Regions from separate parts of the Ruegeria sp. CJ9 genome, predicted to be linked through region 2. Evidence: riboswitches for the same ligand, from Rfam matches in the RefSeq annotation. Region 2 holds a riboswitch; each other region holds the start of a gene.

Region 1 (4,870 bases), on a different contig from region 2:
TCCTTCACCGCAGCCTTCGTATCCGCGACCAGTTCTTCATAGCTTTTGACGGTTGGATACACTGCCCAACCCGACAATGGTTCCTCGGCCCGGACAGGCAGGGCGAGAAGACAGAGCAAACCCAAAAGCGTGCGCATGACGGTGCCTCGTTCAATGTGACTGTCTGAGTGATGCCAGAAATCCGAGTTCCGCGCACGCACATTTCCGTGCGTATTCAGGATTGCGCCGACGTCTAGAAAGCCGCAGAAACATGCAAACCATCAAACACGAGGCCACACGTGGACCCGATACGCCTATTGATTTGCAGCAGTTGTGCGGGAACGCGTGACCGAGTGGCCGAGAGGCAGGCCGTGGATGACGCGCTGGTGCGTGCAGGGCTGAATGGCCGGGTCGTCATCTCGGATCACGCCTGTTTCAGTGGCTGCGCTGAGCCGACCGCATTGGCATTGCAGGCCGCAGGACGGGCGTCTTACGTGTTTTCGGGGGTCGATATCGTTACCGATGCCGAAGACATCGTCGCGACCTGCAAAGCCTATTTGGACAGTCCCGCAGGTTGGATCGAAGACGCCCGACCCTGCGGGCGACTTCGGATGTGTTTGCGCGCGCGGATACCGGCGCTTTAATCGACCTGAACGGTCACGGCAGCGCTGACCGGTACGTTGTCGACCGTCAGTGCGCTGTGGCTGTTTGCGTTCAGCGAAACCGAAACCTCGACCTCTCCCTTCGGAAGGTCGGGGATGTGTATCCAGTTGCCGTAGAGCCGGGCCAGTTTCTCGCCATTGATGTAAACATGCGCGTGGCCTTCGCCGTCTACGTCGGCTGTTGACGCGTTTTCTGGGGCAAACCGGAAATTCTGCGGCATGACGTGCAGGTTCCACCCGGCCATCGGGTCCTGGGTCAGCGCGATTGCAACGCTGGGGGCGTCCGCCCCTGCGGGCAGGTTTACCGTGGTCGAATGGTCATGGGCCATCGCTTCGGCATGCGCGCCGCCGTGATGGGACGGATCGCCATGATCGTGGCCGTCAAACGTGGCGCCATTGGCTGCCGCCAGCACAAAACCAGCACCACCACCGAACACAAGGCCGATTGCAAAAAGGGCAAGTGAGCGTGCCATTTTTCTTTCCTTTTGGGCAAAAAGAAACGCGCCGGGCAGAACCCGGCGCGTCATTACATAAGAGGATCAGGCCGCTGCTTCGACGCGTTTGCCTTCGCTTTGCCAGAAATACCCGGCAAAGGCGCCAACCAGAACCCAGGCCACCAGACCAATGCCAAAGGCGCGAGCGGCGAACAGAGCGCCGATCTCGGTCGGGACGGGGCCGGTGAACACATCCGGTTCGGGCGCACCGATCAGATGGGGTGCTAGCAACAGGGCTGCTGCGATCACATAGCTGATCAGGTTGCCGCCAAACGCAATCAACCACAGCGCAACAAGCGCAGCACCAACAGTGGCAAACCACCAGACCTGTCGGGCATAGACGTCAGCTGCCGCTACACCAGGCACCTCTGGTGCCAGGGTAAAGCCAGGCGCCAGATGAAAGGCGATGAACCCAGCCAGACCCCAAAGCACGCCGGTGCGGCCATCAATCGTGTGGCCCTGGCCTTCGGCCACGGACATCAGAGCAACCATCAGCAGCGCGTAACCGGTATAGGTCAGCATGGTGAAAATGACGCTCAGCGCGTCACGGGTCAGTTCCGAGAACATGCCCGGCAATTCGGGATGCGCCGAAACGGATTCGGCTCCGAAGTGCACCAACTCACCGGATTCGTACAGCTCTGCGTGCAACAAAACAGGTTGCACAAAGACCAACTGCAGCAAGGCGGCTATCAGCCCCGCTGCAGCACCAGCGAACAACGCGCTGGTCAGTATACGACTGAACATGGTCTTAGTGGCAGGGGAAGCCGGTCGCGTGGCGCACGTCGTGTGCTGCGTCATGCAGCGCCGCGGCCTGTACGTGACCGGTCAGGGTGATGATACCCAGACCCAGTACCACCGCGAACATGACCGGAAGGATACCAGCGCGCGAGGCGGATGCTGTTTGCGTTTGTGTTGCCATCTTTTATTCTCCTTTGCCGCCGCACCCGACGACCGGTGTTTCAATTGTCGCCTGGCAGGTCTCCTGGCTTGCGGGTCGATGCCTCTGTTCGCCTTCCCCCTGAGAACAGGAGTGGCTGGTTGAACAGGGGCTCTCCGCTTACAGTCGCGGGGGCGGCTGTGGATTTGGCTGCCATGGCAGTCGCACCACATTCCCTCTTAGCATCCGGATGTCTCCGGCAGGACCAGACGCGTTCATTTAGCCTCTATGATGCCGCTGGTGCAATCGTCATTTGCGACCTTTTAGGTCAGATCACGCGCTTTTTCAGCAAATAGATATCCATGATCCAGCCATGATCGGCACGTGCCTTGGCACGGGTGTCCAGAATCTCCTGCGCCACATCGGTCAAAGCGCCTTTGATCAGGATTTCCTCTTTCATGCCGACATAGGCACCCCACCAGATGTCATAATCGGCCATGTCCAGGGATTGAAACGAACACTCGCCATCCAGCATTACCGCTACTTTCGAGGCAGTTGCCGGCCAGCCTTCATCCCTGATCCGCCGTCCGGTGGTCACAACAAAAGGCGCGCCCAGATCATTGATCGGGATGGCGTGGGCGGCCGTCAATGCCTGCAGCGCGGTGATGCCAGGGATCACCCGTGTCGTGGGCTCAGGGTCCAGCCGCGACGCGATTCGCAACGAGCTGTCATAAAGCGACGGGTCGCCCCAGATCAGCAGCGCCACTTGTCGCGCATTCGGGTGGGCCGCAATCGCCTCGTGCCAGCGCAGGGCAATGGCATCATGCCATTCGTCGACCCCGCGTAGATAACCATCATCGGCCCGACGCTTGGGAATGTCGAAATAGGCGATCTGCGGCGGAGTGTCAGTCACAGTTGCAATGATCTCTTCGCGCAACCCGGCCAGATCAGCCTTGTTCTCGCCCTTGTGCGGGATCAGAAACAGGTCTGCATCGCGGATGGCATTTGCCCCTTGCAAGGTCACGTGATCCGGGTTGCCAGTACCAATTCCGATTAGAGACAACTCAAACATCGTCGAACTCTGCCAACGGGCCATACAGGATCAGAGCCGGGGCTGTGCCGATCTCGGCCTCCAGCTTTTGCGACAGCGCGCCAATTGTTGCACGGTGCAGGCTCTGGTCGGGAGTCGATACGGATTCGGCCATTAGGGCAGGTGTTTCCAGCGGCAGGCCATGCTCATGCAGCGCATTTACCAACAGGGGAAAGGTCCGTTTGCCCATGAACACCACAGTCGTTGCATCCGGATCGGCCAGCGCGGGCAGGTTCAGATCTTCGGGCAGTTTACCACTGACATCGTGGCCAGTGACAAATTGCACCCGCCGCGCAGTCAGGCGTCGTGTCAGGGGTATTCCTGCTGCTGCCGCCGCCGCAACCGCCGAGGGGATGCCAGGGATGATTTCATATTCGATCCCGGCCGCACGCAGGGCAACCAGTTCTTCCTCCAGCCGGCCAAACAGCCCTCCATCACCGGATTTCAACCGCACTACGCGAGCACCGGTCTTGGCGTAATCCACCAACAGGCGGCTCACGTGATCCTGCTTGGGTGAGGGTCGCCCGGCCCGTTTGCCTACGCCCACCAGATCTGCATCGTCATGCGCATGACTTAGGATCGGGCCGCTGCTGAGGTCATCAAACAGCACCGCATCTGCTTTTTGCATCCTGTCGACCGCCTTCAGGGTCAAAAGATCAGGATCGCCGGGGCCGGAACCAATGAAGGATACGAAACCGCTCATGCCGAGGCCTCGGCGATCAGGTGAAAGAACGTACCGGAGACGTTCCCTCGCACCGAACCTGTTTGCGGCCCTTCAGCACCTTCAGCATCAAACACCCGCGCCAGCGGTGCGTCCGGCTGTTCTACGATCGAAGAATAATGGAATTCATGCCCCCGCAGAGCCGTGTCGGCTGCAAAACCGGGCATCGGGGCCAGCAATTCTGCGCGCCGATACCCCAGATTGAACTTGCGCTTTTCATACGAGGTCACCAGCCGCAGCAGGCCTGCCATCTGATGTCGCTCGCCCTCTTTGTCGATCAAGGCCTGACCCAGCGCCATGTATCCACCGCATTCTCCATGCACGGGTTTGGATTCAGCGTGTTTGCGCAGTCCGGTCTGGAACGTGTCGGCGGCAGCCAGTGTGCCCGCATGCAGTTCCGGATAGCCACCGGGCAGCCAGACCAGATCGGCATCGGCAGCAGGTGCCTCGTTCGCCAGAGGTGAAAACGGCAGAATTTCTGCACCCGCCGCGCGCCAACCTTCCAGCAAATGCGGATAGGTAAAGGAAAACGCGGCATCGCGGGCCAGCGCAATCCGTTGCGCCGGAGGGCGCGGTAGCGCGGCTGACGATGGCCCATTGGGGCCTGAGGAAGCCGCCACCTTGATCGCCTCAAGATCCACATGTTCGCGCAGAAACGCGGCATAGCCGACAATTGCGCTTTCCAGATCAGGATGCTCGACCGCCTGTATCAGGCCCAGATGGCGTTCCGGCAGGGTCAGATCACCGCGCCGGGGCAAAACGCCCAGAACCGGCAGACCGGCGCGCTCCATACCCAGACGGGTCAGACGCTCGTGCCGGGGGCTTGCGCAACGGTTCAGGATCACACCGGCAAACGGCAGGTCGGGGTTGTACATCCGAAACCCCAGTGCAGTTGCCGCCGCTGATTGCGCCTGACCGCCCACATCCAGCACCAGCACCACAGGCCAGCCCATGCGCTGGGCGGTTTCGGCGCTGGACCCGTGCCCCAACTCGCCCGGCTTGGCGACGCCGTCAAACAGCCCCATCGATCCCTCGGCGACCACGATA
Region 2 (4,870 bases):
ACGCCACAAGCCCTCCGCAAAACGCGGCCAGCGGTAAGGTCCAAAAACCCAGAATATCCCCGGTCACTGTGATGACGAACACGGCACCTGCCGCCGCGCCCGAGGACAGGCCAAACAAAAACGGGTCGGCCAAGTCGTTGCGCGTTGTGGTTTGCAAAACCACACCGACAATGCCCAAACCAGCCCCGATCACGGCCGCGAACAAGGCGCGCGGCAGGCGCAGGTCAAAGACGATCCGGTGCAGCGGCGACATCTCTCCTTCAATCAGCCCCGTTCCCAGCAAGATCGCCGTGACCGTGTCCGTGACAGGGATGGATGTGGTGCCATAGATGGTGGACATCAGTAAGAGGGCGGCCAACATGACCGCCCCCAGCACAAGTGTCAGGCCCAGTCGGCCCATATCAGTTGAGGCCTGGATGCATGGCCTGGGCCATTTTCGAAATCGCTTCGATATTTGCCGGTCCGGGGGTCAATTCCTCGTACCGCAAACCGATCCAGCGCTCGTTTTTCACGGCTTCAGTCTGCGACATCACTGGATGTTCCTGCAAAAATTTGAACGTGTCCGCAGCGCCATTGCCCGTTTGATAATCAAGCAGCACAAGGAATTCCGGGTTTGCGGCGGCGACCGCCTCCCACGAGGTTCGGCCCCAGCTTGTTTCCATGTCGTGGGTCACGTTTTCACCACCCGCGGCAGCAATCATAGCATCGGGGATGGCGAACTTACCTGCGGTGAATGGCGCGTCCGCCGGGCCGTCCAGCAAGAAAACGCGGGGTTTCGCCAGGTCGGCAGTCTGCGCTTCGATCACTGAGAGTTCGTCTTTCCAGCCCGTGACCAGCGCCTCGGCCTTGTCTTCAACGTGCATGACCTGACCCAGGCGCAGGACGTCATTGAACAGCAGGTCCATGCTGGCTTCGGGGCGATCCTTGTCCAGATGCACACAGCTTTCGGTCAGGATCATGGTCTTGATACCAAAGGGCTCCAGCGTATCCGGGGTCACATCTCCGCCCGGCTTCATGCCGTAATACCAGCCAGCAAAGAACAGGTCGGGTTCCACGGCAACAAGGTTTTCGACCGTTGGGTATTTCGGTGCCAGTTCGGGGATATCGCCGCGCAGGGTGTCGAATTCCGGGCTGGTTTTGTACCAGCCGGTGATGCCGGTCAGACCGACGATCTTGTCCTGCAGGCCCAACGCGAAGGCCATATCGGTCATGTTCATGTCATGCACAACCAGACGCTCGGGCTGGGCTTCGAACACCAGCGGCGCTCCGCAGTTGTCGACGGTGACCTCGTGGGCGGACGCGCCGCCTTGCATGGCTGTGACCAGCGCCACGGACCAGATGTGTTTCATTGGGGAATGTTCCTCGGTTTAGGTTGAGATTGTGGATTTTCGGATATCCAGCGCTGGAATCACGCGGCCTTCGTGGTGAAAGCACAGGTATTCAACGCCAAAAGTATCGCGGACCCGCTCGGGGGTCAGCACTTCGGCCACGGGGCCAAATCCCGTCAGCCGCGTTGATTTCATCAGCGCCACGTGGGTGGCAAATTCCGGGATCATGACAAGATCATGGACAATCATCACAACCGTGATGCCGAGTTCGGCGACCAGAGACAGCATCCGACCCTTGGCATCCGGATCGAGATGGTTGGTTGGCTCATCCAGGAACAACAACGATGGGTTCTGTGCCAGTGCCCGGGCGATATGCGCGCGTTGACGTTCGCCCCCGGACAGTACCGCCATGCGCTTGTCTGCCAGCGCGCCAAGGTCGGTCAGCTCAAGGATTCTGTTAAGTTCTCTGGCATGTTCATCCGCCGAACGGTCGGCCCAGATCGGAATCTGGCCCATGGCAACATAGTCCCGCAACAACAGCCTGCCATCCGGTTGTTCTTGCTGGCCGACAACAGCGATCATGCGGGCGCGTTCCATTGCGGGCATATTTTTCAGGCTGCGTTCCTTGACCAATACATTGCCCAATACAATCTCAGCCGCCCCGCACAGAAGGTTCAAAAGCGTGGTTTTTCCCGCCCCATTCGGACCGGCAATTGCCAGTATCGCGCCCTCGGCCAATTCAAACGAGACGCCTTGCAGAAGAACGTCACCATTGAGCGCATAATATTCGAGATCACGCGCAACCAGAAAAGATGAGGTCGTCATGATGGTTCCCCCAATTGAATCCGAGGCAAACGAGAAAGGGTTTTTGTAAATAGTGGTTGCGGCCGGTCCGTCGCGTTGGTCCAACCGTCTGCGACGTTGCGGTACTGATGTGCGAATTCCGCCAGCGCGTCGACATCTTCTGCAGTTTCAATATCGCCGAACAGGTACTGAGCTTTGCCAGCGGCCTGAAATCCGACGGTCGTTGGTCGCGCGCAGCCCGCCATGCAGGTAACGGTGCGCACTGCGAACCCGGTTGGCAACCTGCCGGTCAACGCATTGCGCATGACATCAACAGGCAATGCGCCGGTACAGGTCGAGCAGATCAGAAGGAAATGGTCAGGTGTTTCCGGCATAGTCCGCTCCGCTTAAAGCCAAGCGCGGACAGAAGGTGCCGATCATGTACACACGTTTCAGACGTGCCATCAAAGCCTCCTTCCAGGACGCCCCGCCCCGGGTTGGTTGAACATGTGATGGCAGGTCTCCTGACTTGCGGGTCGATGCTTGGCCATCCTTCCCGGCCCAATGACCAGTGGATTTTGGCGTCGCTCACCGCTTACAGTTGCGGGGGCAGTCACGGATTTGGCGCCAAAGTGGCGAACCGCACCGTATTCCCTTTTCATCCCTTGGGCGCACCATCGGGAACCATCTGGCCCTTGCTTGTCTTAGACTAGGGGCCATGTCAATCACGATTTGAAACAACAACTTTTCGATCGGAACTCAAACGCTCAGGGTTTCGAAGTCTGCCGCATGCGTTTTCGCTGCAAGTGCGGCACCCAGTGTCGCATGGGTCGCGACAGCATACTGTGTTAGAGGTGGCATTTTTTCCTTCATGTTTGAGAATTTAATTTGAAAACAGTCGATTGCCGGTCACGCGCGAGCGTTCGGGCTTCGGCCTGGCTGAGTGACACGAGCGTTTCTTCTGATGAAAGCCCCTTGGCCCGCGATTTTGACCAGATGCGGCGCGCGGATACCGGGGACCATGGCAATGCAGCTTCTGACAACCACTGTCGCAACGGGGCTGGAAGGCCGTCAAACACATCCATCGGATCGGTTGATCGATGCTTGCGGCGCAAGCTGCATTGCCCGAGGTTACGTCTCATGCTTCGGTTTCCGGATTTTCCACTGGGTCCAAAACCAAGACGAGACGGGATTCACTGGTACCTTCGATCGGAGGCGAGCGATGCACCACCCCTGACGATGGGCGCTCGGGCCAGAGTGTTCCCCGTAGCAGGATCGGAGCGCCGGTCTGAACGGTAAACACAAGCGCGGGATCCTTTCCATCAGTCGAGGTGCCGTATTGTGTTCCAGTGCCACGATAGGTGCAGACCAACCGGGCGGTGACAGCATCGGTATGAAATTTACGGCAAGCATTGGTGGTGACAACATCCAGCCGCAGCCGCAAGAAGTTGGCGTTCATCAGTTCACAGAAAATGTCGGCCAGAGAAGCGATATCATCTTGAAGCCACGCTCTTTCAGTCCCGTTAGGCATGCCGGAGATATCGCAGAGTTGCTCCACGGTCGTCTTAACGGCGCTTGGTGGAAGAATGACTCGCCCACTTGGCAAAACCTTGGGATCAAGTTGGTTAAGCCAGCTTTGCATATCCGGCGGGGTTCGCCGGCGCCAAATCAAAGCGGCACAGTTTGGCTGTGCAAAAGTGCGGAGTGCCGCCGGATCATCTGCGAAGCTCACACCGGTGACCTTGTCTTTCACGGGCTTTCTAACGAAGTTCATGCGGCATCCTCTGCCCGGCGCCAAATCGGGAAGGGGTCCGGCAAGTCCGGCAAATTGTCCGGCCCTGCCGCCGTAACTGCTGGAATAAGGCAATTGTCCAATCGTGCCTTCAAACTTTGCCAGTCGATCCCAGCACCGATGAAAACGATCTCTTGACGGCGGTCGCCCCACGGCTCTTGCCAGTGGGCCTGCATATAGGCGCGGGCGCTGTCATGTGCGGGGCGTCGCTCTTCGGGAACTGATGCCCACCAGGTGCCGAGTGGCTTGACGCTGGACAATGCACCGGCGAGTGAAAATTCAGCCACCCAGTCGGGGCGTGTCGAAATCCAAAAGTGGCCTTTGGCCCGGATCACCCCTGGCAGATCACCGTTGAGAACGTCCAAAATGCGTTCGGGAACGAACGGAAGTCGCGCCCGGTAAACGTATGACGCAACCCCGTATTCTTCAGTCTCAGGCACATGGTCGGCAAAGCCATACAGCTCCTTTGCCCACATCGGGTGTTCATGGGCTTGCTCGAAGTCAAACAGGCCGGTGTCCAGGATCTTTTCTGCGGCAACTTCCGAATGGTTGGTCTCGATGATCTCGGCATCTGCATTCAGACTGCGGATGATCTTGCGTGCCGCACCAACTTTTTCTGACCCCGCATCATCAACCTTGTTCAGGATCACTACATCAGAGAATTCTATTTGATCCGTAAGCAAGTGGACCAGAGTTCGCTCGTCTTCCTCTCCCATCGTTTCGCCTCGGTCTCGTAGGAAATCGTGGGACGAGAAATCGTTCAGCAAGTTCACCGCATCGACAACCGTTACCATGGTGTCGAGCCGCGCCACGTCCAACAAGCTGTCGCCCGCTTCATCCCGAAAATCGAAAGTTGCTGCCACAGGCAATGGTTCGGAAATGCCTGTGGATTCAATAAGCAGGTAGTCAAAACGTCCTTCCGCAGCGAGGCGCCGGACTTCCTCCAAAAGATCGTCCCGAAGGGTAC
Region 3 (4,870 bases), on a different contig from region 2:
CCACAACGAGCCCCGCTTGGGTCGATGTCCAACCTCTCACTTAAACTCCCGACATTGAATTGTTGCGAACAGGCCTAGGCAATCAACCGTGGCCAGACAGCCGAATTGCGCCGGGCAAAGGCACCGATATGGCCAACCTCGGACAGTCCGAACTCGGCCGGAGACAACAAATGGCGGCGTGCGTTGGACCCGTACAGATCAGCCAGCCGCCAGACCGCGTTCTTTGGCACCAGATCGTCATCCTCAAAGCTGAACAGATCCACTGGTGTGTCTGACTGTGCCCAGCGGGCCTCGGGCAAGGACACGCCGATTTCGGGCAGGTAGTTGCGCGGCCCAGTGCACCAGCGGCGCCACTGCCAATAGACGCTGGCAGGCAGGTTCGATCCGAATCCCAGTGCCTTGCCCGGCAGGTAACCCAGCGCTTTTACGGCCAGGGGCGCGTGTCCGTACCAAAACAGCAAAGCCAACGCCCGATAAGGCCAGGGATGGTCCGACACAGTCACCGGCCCGGCGCAGACGCAGATCATGCGGTCGATCTGATCAATATCGGGCTGAATCGGCCCCAGCATACCGCCGACGGAATGGCCGATGCTCCAGTGCTGCGCGTCGGGGTATCGCCTGCGCATCTCGGCCCGAGCCGCAGGCATGTCGATCAGCGCCCAATCCGCCATCGTGGCCTGAGCTGACTTCAATGGCCTGCTCTGCGAATGACCGAAATCGCTGTAATCATAGGTCAGACAGGCAATGCCATGTTCCGCAGCCAACCAGCGTGCGAAGTGCTGATAATAGTCGCGCGGCACTCCGGTGGCGCTGTGGATCACCACTGCGATCCCAGGTTCGGCTACCGGCAGGTACAGCCGAGCCGACAGTTGGGTCGAACCAGAAGGAAACTGAAAATCCTCGGTTAAAACAGCTTGTGCGGTATCCAGCATGGCGCCCTCAATCTGAACCGATTAGTTCACCACCCCAAACGGCATCTTTTGCCACCCTAAGTCAATCCTGTTTCCGCATGACCACGCGTCCACTTTGCCCCACCAAAAGGCGGCTTGACTCAGGTCACCCCTACCCGCTAGCGATTGGATGATGGTTCTCGTCCCCGGTCTCCGGGGCGGGATGAAAAGGGAACACGGTGCGGTTCTGCCCGGAATACCGGAACGAACCAAGGCCGCGACTGCCCCCGCAACTGTAAGCGGTGAGCAATGCCGAAACACCACTGGCCGCAAGGCTGGGAAGGTCGGCAACGCAACGACCCGCAAGTCAGGAGACCTGCCATCGAACAAGAAACCGAAACTCGGGCGGGGTGTCCGGGCAGGTCGTCAGCACGCTGTCACACCTGATCCACACCCCCGTTCCACGCGCGGAGGGCGCAATATGATCTGGAAGACAAAGACACACCAATTTACCGCAACCGTTTGCCAACGCACAGGAAAAACCTGTCCGGCGCTGGCACAGATGGCGCGCGCGATCGTGCAGGCGATGGATGCTGCCGTTCCGGCGACGACGCCTGATTTTGAGTTCGACGGCAGCTCTGAGCTGGCGTATTGCACGCAAGGATGCAGCGCACGGTTTCGCGCTCAAAAAGACCTGATCCGGGTCTTTTGTGGAACAAGCGAGGATGCGCCCCTCGAGTCGCTGGATGTTTTCGCAGATATGATGTTCGGCCCGGATGTGACCATGCGCCCCGCAGGCATGCTAACCACCCCACCCTGCGCCATGCTTGAGGTCACAGCGATCCCGCCCAACCCGGTGGCACAGGCAGAACGACAGGTGGCGCTCTGATCTAGTCGCGCGTCCGCCCAAGGGCGGCCCATTCCATCTGGCCGCCGGTCTCGACGGCGCAGGACCGCACCGCCCGCAAACGGGTCAACGCTGTCTCGGGGTCTTCACCATGCTCGACCATAAGGCGCAGCACGATCATCCCGGACCGGCCACAGCCGCCCCGGCAATGCACCAGCACCCGCCCCCCGCGGGACAGGATATCAGTCGCCGCAGGGCTGACACTGCCCCACGCCGCGTCAACCTCAGGAGGCGGCGTACCGAAATCCGCAACCGGCAGATGCACCCATTTGATATTGAGTGCGTGCAGGTCTTCGCCAAGCATACCTGCGCCCTCTTGCAGCATTTCGACCTCGGTGGTCATCGAGATCACAAGATCCGGCTGCCAGTCGCGGATCGTTCCCAAGTCCCGCGTATACCCGCCACCGCGCCCCGGAAGAGGTGACAAGGTTACGGTGCCGTTTCCAATCTGAACTGAATGAAGTGCGAACTGGCTCACTACGGACCCTCCCTAATACTCGCTTCTAAGGCGTGCAAATTGTGCTGCAAACCGAAATTCACCCAAGCCTGCTGTGGACGCGGGCGGCAGGGGTCTCTACGCTGCATCGGAACCCGAATCCGACAGAGCAGATATGAACGACACGCCCAGCCCCGCCTATCAGGTTCTTGCCCGCAAATACCGCCCGGAAACCTTTGCCGATCTCGTCGGTCAGGACGCAATGGTGCGCACGCTGAAAAATGCGTTCGAGGCCGACCGGATCGCGCAGGCTTTCATCATGACCGGCATTCGCGGCACCGGCAAAACCACCACGGCACGGATCATCGCCAAGGGCATGAACTGCATCGGCCCCGATGGTGACGGCAAACCAACGACCGAGCCCTGCGGCCAATGCGAACATTGCGTGGCCATTATGGAAGGCCGCCACGTTGACGTGATGGAGATGGACGCCGCCAGCCGTACTGGTGTGAACGATATCCGCGAGATCATCGACAGTGTCCGCTATCGCGCCGCCAGCGCGCGCTATAAAATCTATATCATCGACGAGGTCCACATGCTGTCGACCAGCGCGTTCAACGCGCTGCTCAAGACGCTTGAAGAACCGCCCGAGCATGTGAAGTTCATCTTTGCCACCACCGAGATTCGTAAAGTGCCAGTGACGGTTCTGTCGCGCTGCCAACGGTTCGACCTGCGCCGGATCGAACCCGAGGACATGATCAGCCTGCTCGGCAAGATTGCGGCGGCGGAAAACGCTCAGATCGCGGATGACGCGCTGGCGCTGATCACCCGTGCAGCCGAGGGTTCGGCCCGGGACGCGACCTCGCTGCTGGATCAGGCGATCTCGCACGGTGCGGGTGAAACCAGCGCCGATCAGGTCCGCGCGATGCTGGGCCTGGCTGATCGCGGTCGGGTACTGGACCTGATGGACATGATCCTGCGCGGGGACGCTGCAGGCGCGCTGACCGAGTTGGGCGGGCAATATGCCGAAGGAGCCGATCCGCTGGCCGTGCTACGCGATCTGGCCGAGATCACCCATTGGGTCTCTGTGGTTAAAATCACGCCAGACGCAGCCAATGATCCCACCGTTTCGCCGGACGAGCGCGCGCGTGGTCAACAAATGGCCGAAGCCCTGCCGATGCGCGTCCTGACCAGGATGTGGCAGATGTTGCTTAAAGCGCTCGAAGAGGTCTCGGCGGCCCCAAATGCCATGATGGCAGCTGAAATGGCAGTGATCCGACTGACCCATGTGGCAGACCTGCCCAGCCCGGAAGAGTTGATCAAACGTCTGCAAGACACGCCCCCACCGCCAAATGGCGGACCCGGTGGCGGGATACCGGTGCCATCACATGCCGCGGTTCAGACGCAAGCGCCGGTGGCATCTTCTTATTCAGCTCCCGCCCATGGTGGGGGCGGCGGCGCTCCCAGCGCGGCGTTGGCGCAGGATGTGCAGGCCGCCCTGGCACGTTATCCGACCTTCGATCATGTGGTCGAACTGATCCGCGCAAACCGGGACGGCGTGCTTCTGGATGAGGTGAAGCGGTCTTTGCGGCTTGCAGCCTATCAACCCGGGCGTATCGAATTCCAACCGACCCAGCGTGCCTCGGCCCAGTTGGCGCAACGTCTAGGAACCGCCCTGCAGCGATGGACCGGTAACCGCTGGGCAGTCACTGTCGTCAACGAAGGCGGCGGCGAGACGATCTATGAAAAGGAAAACGCGGCTGAGGAAGCATTGAAGGCAGAAGCCCGCGAACACCCGCTGGTGCAGGCGGTTCTGGCCCAGTTCCCGAAGGCGCGGATCAAAAGCATCGAAACGCCAGAGCAACGCGCGGCCAAGGTCGAAACCGAAGCCCTGCCCGAGGTCGAAGACGAATGGGACCCGTTCGAGGAAGACTGAGCCACTTCAACACACACCCCCGAAATCCTCCCGCACCCGCCACGGGCCCAACGGGAGGAAAGGTCTTTCAAAGACCTTGACGACGGGCGGGAGCAACCCCACCCCCTTGTGCCACACGGGTACCGCCCGTATTTAGGCGACAAAGCGATACACAGGAGAATACCGATGCTCAAAGGACTCGGCGGTCTGGGCGACATGGCCAAGATGATGAAATCCGCGCAGGACTTGCAGGCCAAGATGACCGACATGCAGGAAGAGCTGAACAACATGATGGTCGTTGGCGAATCCGGTGCAGGACTGGTGAAGGCCACCGCCACCGCAAAAGGTGAGCTGAAAGGTCTGGACATCGACCCATCGATCTTTAACGGCGACGACAAGGAAGTGGTCGAGGACCTGATCCTGGCCGCCATCAAGGACGCACAAACCAAAGCGACTGAACGCGCACAGGCCGAAATGGCGAAGCTGACCGAAAGCATGGGCCTGCCCGCAGACATCAAGCTGCCGTTCTGATACCCCCTCCTGACGGATCATCGGCCGGGCGCCCCTGCCCGGCCCCTTTGCAGGAGCACCCTCGGTGAGTTCGAACAGCGATATCGACAACCTGATTGATCTGATGGCCAAGCTGCCGGGCCTCGGCCCCCGCTCGGCCCGCCGCGCGGTGTTGCATCTGATCCGCAAGCGCGCCCTGCTGCTGACACCCC
Region 4 (4,870 bases), on a different contig from region 2:
TAACCGGTATTCAACTGCGCTCGGTGTGCGCTATTCGGCCTGACCTCTCTGTGGGATAACTTCATAACCCGGCTCTTCCGGTTCATCATCGTGCATCTCGGTCGGGAAACCGGGCGCCGTGATATCCAGCCCGGTCGCGTCCTCCAACCGCTTGATAATATTCGGGGACAGTTCGCGTTCACCATAGCGGGCGATACCGTCGTCGAAGATGCGGATCATTACCGGGTTGATTTCCAAGGGTACTCCGGCGCGGTCGGCGACGTCTTGGAACAGTCCGATGTCCTTTTTGACAAGGTCCATGGTGAAAGAGATATCGCGGGACCCGTTCAGAATGACCTGGCTTTCTGTTTCATGCACGAACGAAGTACCCGACGAAATCTTTATCGCCTCATAAGTGGTGTTCAAATCCATCCCGGCCGCTTTGGCCGTTACCAGCGCTTCGGCACAGGTGATCAGGTTGGCGGTCGCCAGATAGTTGGTCAGAACTTTTAGGACCGAGGCTGAGCCCAACTCCCCCGTGTGCAGCACGCGCCGCCCCATCGTGGTTAAAAACGGCAGAATCCGCTCAAAGGTTTCGCGATCACATCCGGCGAAAATCGAGATATTGCCAGTAGCCGCCCGGTGGCACCCGCCTGAAACCGGGCAATCCACCGCCGCTCCTCCTCGCTCGATCACCATGGCGCCCAGTCGTTTAACCTCGGCTTCGTCGGTGGTCGACATCTCCATCCAGATCTTGCCCGGCCCGACCGCGGGCAGCATATCTTGCATCACTGCGTCCGAGGCCGCCGGGGACGGCAGGCAGGTTATAACGGCATCGCAGTCCCGCATCATCTGCGCCGGGCTTTCCGCGGCTTCGGCCCCCTTGGCCACAAACTCGGCCACCAGGTCTGGGTTAAGGTCGTGAACCGTCAGGTCAATCCCGTTGCGCAGAAGCGAGCCGGACAGTTTGCCGCCCACATTTCCTAAACCGATAAATCCGACTTTCATGTTTCCCTCCTGACGGTCGTATTCGGGCCGAGTATCTGTGTTGTCTGTTAGAAACGAAAATGATTAATAATGCCAATTATGGTCAAAATAATTTGGTGATATATGGATCGCCTTCCAAACCCCACATGGTTGCGCAGCTTTGAAACCGCCGCGCGGCATCTGAATTTTACCACCACAGCAAAAGAGCTGGGCCTGACGCAGACGGCGGTCTCATTGCATATCCGGTCGCTTGAAGCCGAGCTTGGGCAAAAGCTGTTCACCCGGAATGCCCGCCGGTTGGAACTGACTGAGCTGGGGCAGTCTTATTCGTTGACTGTGCGGCGTGCGCTTGGCGACATCGCCCTGTCCACCAACAGCCTGTTCGGCCCTGCCTCGCGCCAGACCCTGACGATCCGTGCGGCGATATCGACAGCCACCTATTGGGTCGCGGCGGAACTGCCCGACTTTACCGCTCGCCACCCCGAGATCCCAGTACGCCTTGTCTCGCACATCTGGAATGACAGCGTGGCCCCCGGCGATTTGGATGTGGAAATCCGGCTGGGTTATGGCGATTGGCCCGGCGTTCAGTCCGAAAAGCTGACAGATGAAAAGCTGGTACCGGTATGCCGGGCCGGGGACTCGCCCGCGACCCTGAACGTACTGCGGCAAGGCCCTCTGATTCATATCCTTGGATACGAAGACAACTGGGCGCGGTACTTTCAGGCCAACGGGCTCGCGCTTCCGGACCAGCCGCCCCGACATTCGGTGGACACCTCGGTCGCAGCACTGCAGCTTGTGATGGCAGGGGCGGGCTATGCAACGGTTCTGGAACGGTTCGCCCGGAATGCGATCCGGCAGGCTGTGCCGATTGCAATTGCGGGACCTGCGATTCCTTTTGCCCAGTCGCATTACCTGATCAGTACACGAGGCGCTACGCAATCGACCGCTGCGGCAGGGTTGTTTTGCGCTTGGCTGCGCGAGAGGCTGGCCGCGCATGCCGCGGATTGACACAGGCTGGTCGCTTTTTTGGTTTGAACGATTTCACCATGCGCCTCGTGCTTGACAAGCCCCCTGCCCGTGCCGCATGTCGCATGCGTTGGTGTCCATCTTCGGATGGATGAAAAGGGAATGCGTCAGCGGGCAACCGTCAAACGCAGCCGCCCCCGCGACCGTGACCGGAGAGGGTGCCCAATGCCACTGGCCCGCAAGGCCGGGAAGGCGGGACATCTGCCGGGGCAAGCGCCCCGACATCCGCAAGCCGGGAGACCTGCCAGCGCCCGAAGTTGAAACCGGACGGGGTGATCCGGTGTCGGGTCCATGTGCAGACGTGGCCCGCATGAAACCCCGTCCCCTGCAAAGAGGATTTGGGGGGATGAGAGACGTGACCGAGACTGCACCAGTCGAGCTGCTGGTCTGCACGACCTGTCGGCGTGGCCTGCCGATTGAAGACGATGCGCAACGTCCAGGTGCCCTGCTGCACAAGGCACTGGAAGACGCCGATTTGCCCGAAGGTATCGTGCTGAAGCCGGTCGAGTGCCTGTCAAATTGCGATCAGGGTTGTTCCATAGTGCTGCGCGGCGGACCGACCCGCTGGACCTTTGTGTACGAAAACCTGAACGAAACCGACCATGTCGACACCATCGTCGAAGGCGTCACCAAGTATCTCGCCGCCGAAGACGGTCTGGTCAAATGGCGCGAACGTCCCGAACATTTCCGCAAAAACTGTGCGGCCCGCATTCCCCCGATTGGAGCCCTGAAATGAGCAATCTCGAAAAACTCCCCGTCACTGTGATCACCGGCTTTCTGGGTTCGGGCAAAACCACGCTGGTCAAACATCTAATGCAGAACCCTCAGGGCAAGCGTCTGGCCGTTGTCGTCAATGAATTTGGCGATGTGGGTGTGGATGGCGACATTCTGAAATCCTGCGCCATTCCCGATTGCCCGGCGGAAAATATCATGGAACTGGCCAATGGCTGCATCTGCTGCACCGTGGCCGATGATTTCATTCCGACCATCGAGGCGCTGATGGCACTGGAGCCGCGCCCTGATCACATCCTGATCGAAACGTCCGGTCTGGCTCTGCCAAAGCCGCTGTTGAAAGCGTTTGACTGGCCCGATATCCGCTCGAAAATCACCGTGGATGGCGTGATCGCTCTGGCCGATGCCGAGGCCGTCGCCGCCGGGCGTTTTGCCCCGAATGTCGAAGCCGTCGACGCCCAGCGCCTGGCTGACGACTCGATCGACCATGAAACGCCCTTGTCCGAGGTGTTCGAGGATCAGATCTCCTGCGCCGACATCATCCTGCTGACCAAGCCTGACCTGGCTGGCCCGGAAGGCGTGGCAAAGGCCAAAGAAGTGATCGCAGCCGAGGCTCCGCGCGCCCTGCCCGTCGTCGAAGTTGCCGAAGGCGCTGTGGACGTGCGCGTCGTACTGGGGCTTGAGGCTGCCGCCGAGGATGACATGGATGCACGCCCGTCGCACCACGATGGCCACCACGATCATGAACATGACGATTTCGAAAGCATTATCGTCGAGTTGCCGGAACAGACCGATCCGGCAGCACTGGTTGCCAATATCGAACGCTTGGCAAATGAGCTGAACATCCTGCGGGTCAAAGGTTACGCCGCTGTCCAGGGCAAACCGATGCGCTTGTTAGTTCAGGCGGTTGGCGCACGCGTGCGACATCAGTACGACCGCCCATGGGAACCCGGCGAAGAGCGCCGCTCGCGTCTGGTGGTGATTGCCGAACATGACGACATCAAAGAGGCCGCGATCCGCGAGATCCTCGTGGGTGTGACCGAGGCCGCCGAGTAAGCCATGCACGTCGTCTTCCGCGAAAGCCACGGGCTCGAGGAAACCGAGACCCCGACCGATCTGGGCCAAAGCCCGGCGGATCTGGTGGTGCTGTCCTTTTCGGACAGCGACCTCGGAGCTTTCGCGGCAGGCTGGCATCGCGGTGGCGGGGCTGAGGGGCGGATGCCCACGATGCGGTTGGCCAATCTGACGGCGCTGAAACACCCTCTGTCCGTCGATACCTACGTCGAACAAACTCTGGAAGGTGCGAAAGGCATTCTGATCCGCCTGATCGGCGGCGTGCCTTATTGGTCCTATGGCCTGCAGCAGGTTCTGGCGCTGGCGCAGGACAAGGGCATCGCGCTGGCTGTCCTGCCAGCGGATGGGCGCGAAGATACGCGGTTGGACGACTTTTCCACCCTACCCGTTTCAACCCTGCGGCGGCTGGCGCATCTGTGCGATACCGGCGGCGAAGTTGCAGCGCAGGCCGCGCTGGCACAGATGGCGCTGGCGGCGGGGCTTTATGCAGGCCCTGTGATGGGGGCCAAAACCATCCCCGAGTGCGGCGCCTGGTGCCCTGACCGTGGCGTGATCCCAGTGGAAAAGGCGTTCACGGGCGATGCAAAACGCATTCTCGTGAGTTTCTACCGCGCTTACCTGACCTCTGCGGACACCGCCCCGGTCGCGGCCCTGATCCGTAACCTACGCGCGCGCGGGTTCGAAGCCGTGGGCCTGTTCGCGCCGTCGCTGAAAGCCCCAACCGCCGCCGAGTGGTTGCGCGGAAATATCGTAGCAATGCAGCCGTCGGCCATCATCAACGCCACTTCATTCTCAGGCAAGGGCGCGTCTGGCACATCTCCGCTGGACGCGGCCAATGTCCCTGTGTTTCAGGTCGCTTTGTCAACTGCACGCCGCAAGGCCTGGGCCGAGGCGGAACGTGGCCTCTCGCCCGCCGACCTTGCCATGCATGTGGTGTTGCCCGAGGTGGACGGGCGGATTTCGGCGGGCATCGCCTCATTCAAAGAACCCGGGAAACGTGACCCACATCTGGAATACTCGCGATTTGCCCACCGGGCCGAAGATGAACGGATCGAGGCCATCATCGACCGGG

What was found. Region 2 has a riboswitch for cobalamin ahead of ACR0AJ_RS16260 (DUF1636 family protein). Riboswitches for the same ligand answer to the same signal wherever they lie in the genome.
Region 1: it holds a riboswitch for cobalamin, as region 2 does, so the genes downstream of both, ACR0AJ_RS05690 (CbtB domain-containing protein) here and ACR0AJ_RS16260 (DUF1636 family protein) in region 2, are expected to answer to the same signal.
Region 3: it holds a riboswitch for cobalamin, as region 2 does, so the genes downstream of both, ACR0AJ_RS10345 (hypothetical protein) here and ACR0AJ_RS16260 (DUF1636 family protein) in region 2, are expected to answer to the same signal.
Region 4: it holds a riboswitch for cobalamin, as region 2 does, so the genes downstream of both, ACR0AJ_RS05760 (DUF1636 family protein) here and ACR0AJ_RS16260 (DUF1636 family protein) in region 2, are expected to answer to the same signal.

The regions. Positions count from the first base shown of each region.
Region 1 covers NZ_JBQFPY010000002.1:54,469-59,338, forward strand. Annotated here, with positions in the region: gene ACR0AJ_RS05670 (DUF302 domain-containing protein) at 1-137, opposite strand, end outside; gene ACR0AJ_RS05675 (DUF1636 family protein) at 279-623, shown strand; gene ACR0AJ_RS05680 (hypothetical protein) at 620-1,114, opposite strand; gene ACR0AJ_RS05685 (CbtA family protein) at 1,181-1,879, opposite strand; gene ACR0AJ_RS05690 (CbtB domain-containing protein) at 1,884-2,054, opposite strand; cobalamin riboswitch at 2,091-2,297, opposite strand; gene cobF (precorrin-6A synthase (deacetylating)) at 2,341-3,084, opposite strand; gene cobA (uroporphyrinogen-III C-methyltransferase) at 3,077-3,805, opposite strand; gene ACR0AJ_RS05705 (cobyrinic acid a,c-diamide synthase CobB) at 3,802-4,870, opposite strand, start outside.
Region 2 covers NZ_JBQFPY010000008.1:64,299-69,168, reverse strand. Annotated here, with positions in the region: gene ACR0AJ_RS16275 (FecCD family ABC transporter permease) at 1-400, opposite strand, end outside; gene ACR0AJ_RS16270 (ABC transporter substrate-binding protein) at 402-1,349, opposite strand; gene ACR0AJ_RS16265 (ABC transporter ATP-binding protein) at 1,368-2,153, opposite strand; gene ACR0AJ_RS16260 (DUF1636 family protein) at 2,150-2,506, opposite strand; cobalamin riboswitch at 2,609-2,815, opposite strand; gene ACR0AJ_RS16255 (DUF6525 family protein) at 2,981-3,253, opposite strand; gene ACR0AJ_RS16250 (DUF1826 domain-containing protein) at 3,250-3,885, opposite strand; gene ACR0AJ_RS16245 (GTP-binding protein) at 3,882-4,870, opposite strand, start outside.
Region 3 covers NZ_JBQFPY010000004.1:134,688-139,557, reverse strand. Annotated here, with positions in the region: RNA gene ffs (signal recognition particle sRNA small type) at 1-42, shown strand, start outside; gene ACR0AJ_RS10350 (alpha/beta hydrolase family protein) at 75-932, opposite strand; cobalamin riboswitch at 1,068-1,288, shown strand; gene ACR0AJ_RS10345 (hypothetical protein) at 1,372-1,779, shown strand; gene ACR0AJ_RS10340 (protein-tyrosine phosphatase family protein) at 1,781-2,275, opposite strand; gene ACR0AJ_RS10335 (DNA polymerase III subunit gamma/tau) at 2,409-4,169, shown strand; gene ACR0AJ_RS10330 (YbaB/EbfC family nucleoid-associated protein) at 4,335-4,679, shown strand; gene recR (recombination mediator RecR) at 4,744-4,870, shown strand, end outside.
Region 4 covers NZ_JBQFPY010000002.1:68,101-72,970, reverse strand. Annotated here, with positions in the region: gene ACR0AJ_RS05770 (NAD(P)-dependent oxidoreductase) at 31-987, opposite strand; gene ACR0AJ_RS05765 (LysR substrate-binding domain-containing protein) at 1,090-1,974, shown strand; cobalamin riboswitch at 2,047-2,255, shown strand; gene ACR0AJ_RS05760 (DUF1636 family protein) at 2,339-2,728, shown strand; gene cobW (cobalamin biosynthesis protein CobW) at 2,725-3,780, shown strand; gene cobN (cobaltochelatase subunit CobN) at 3,784-4,870, shown strand, end outside.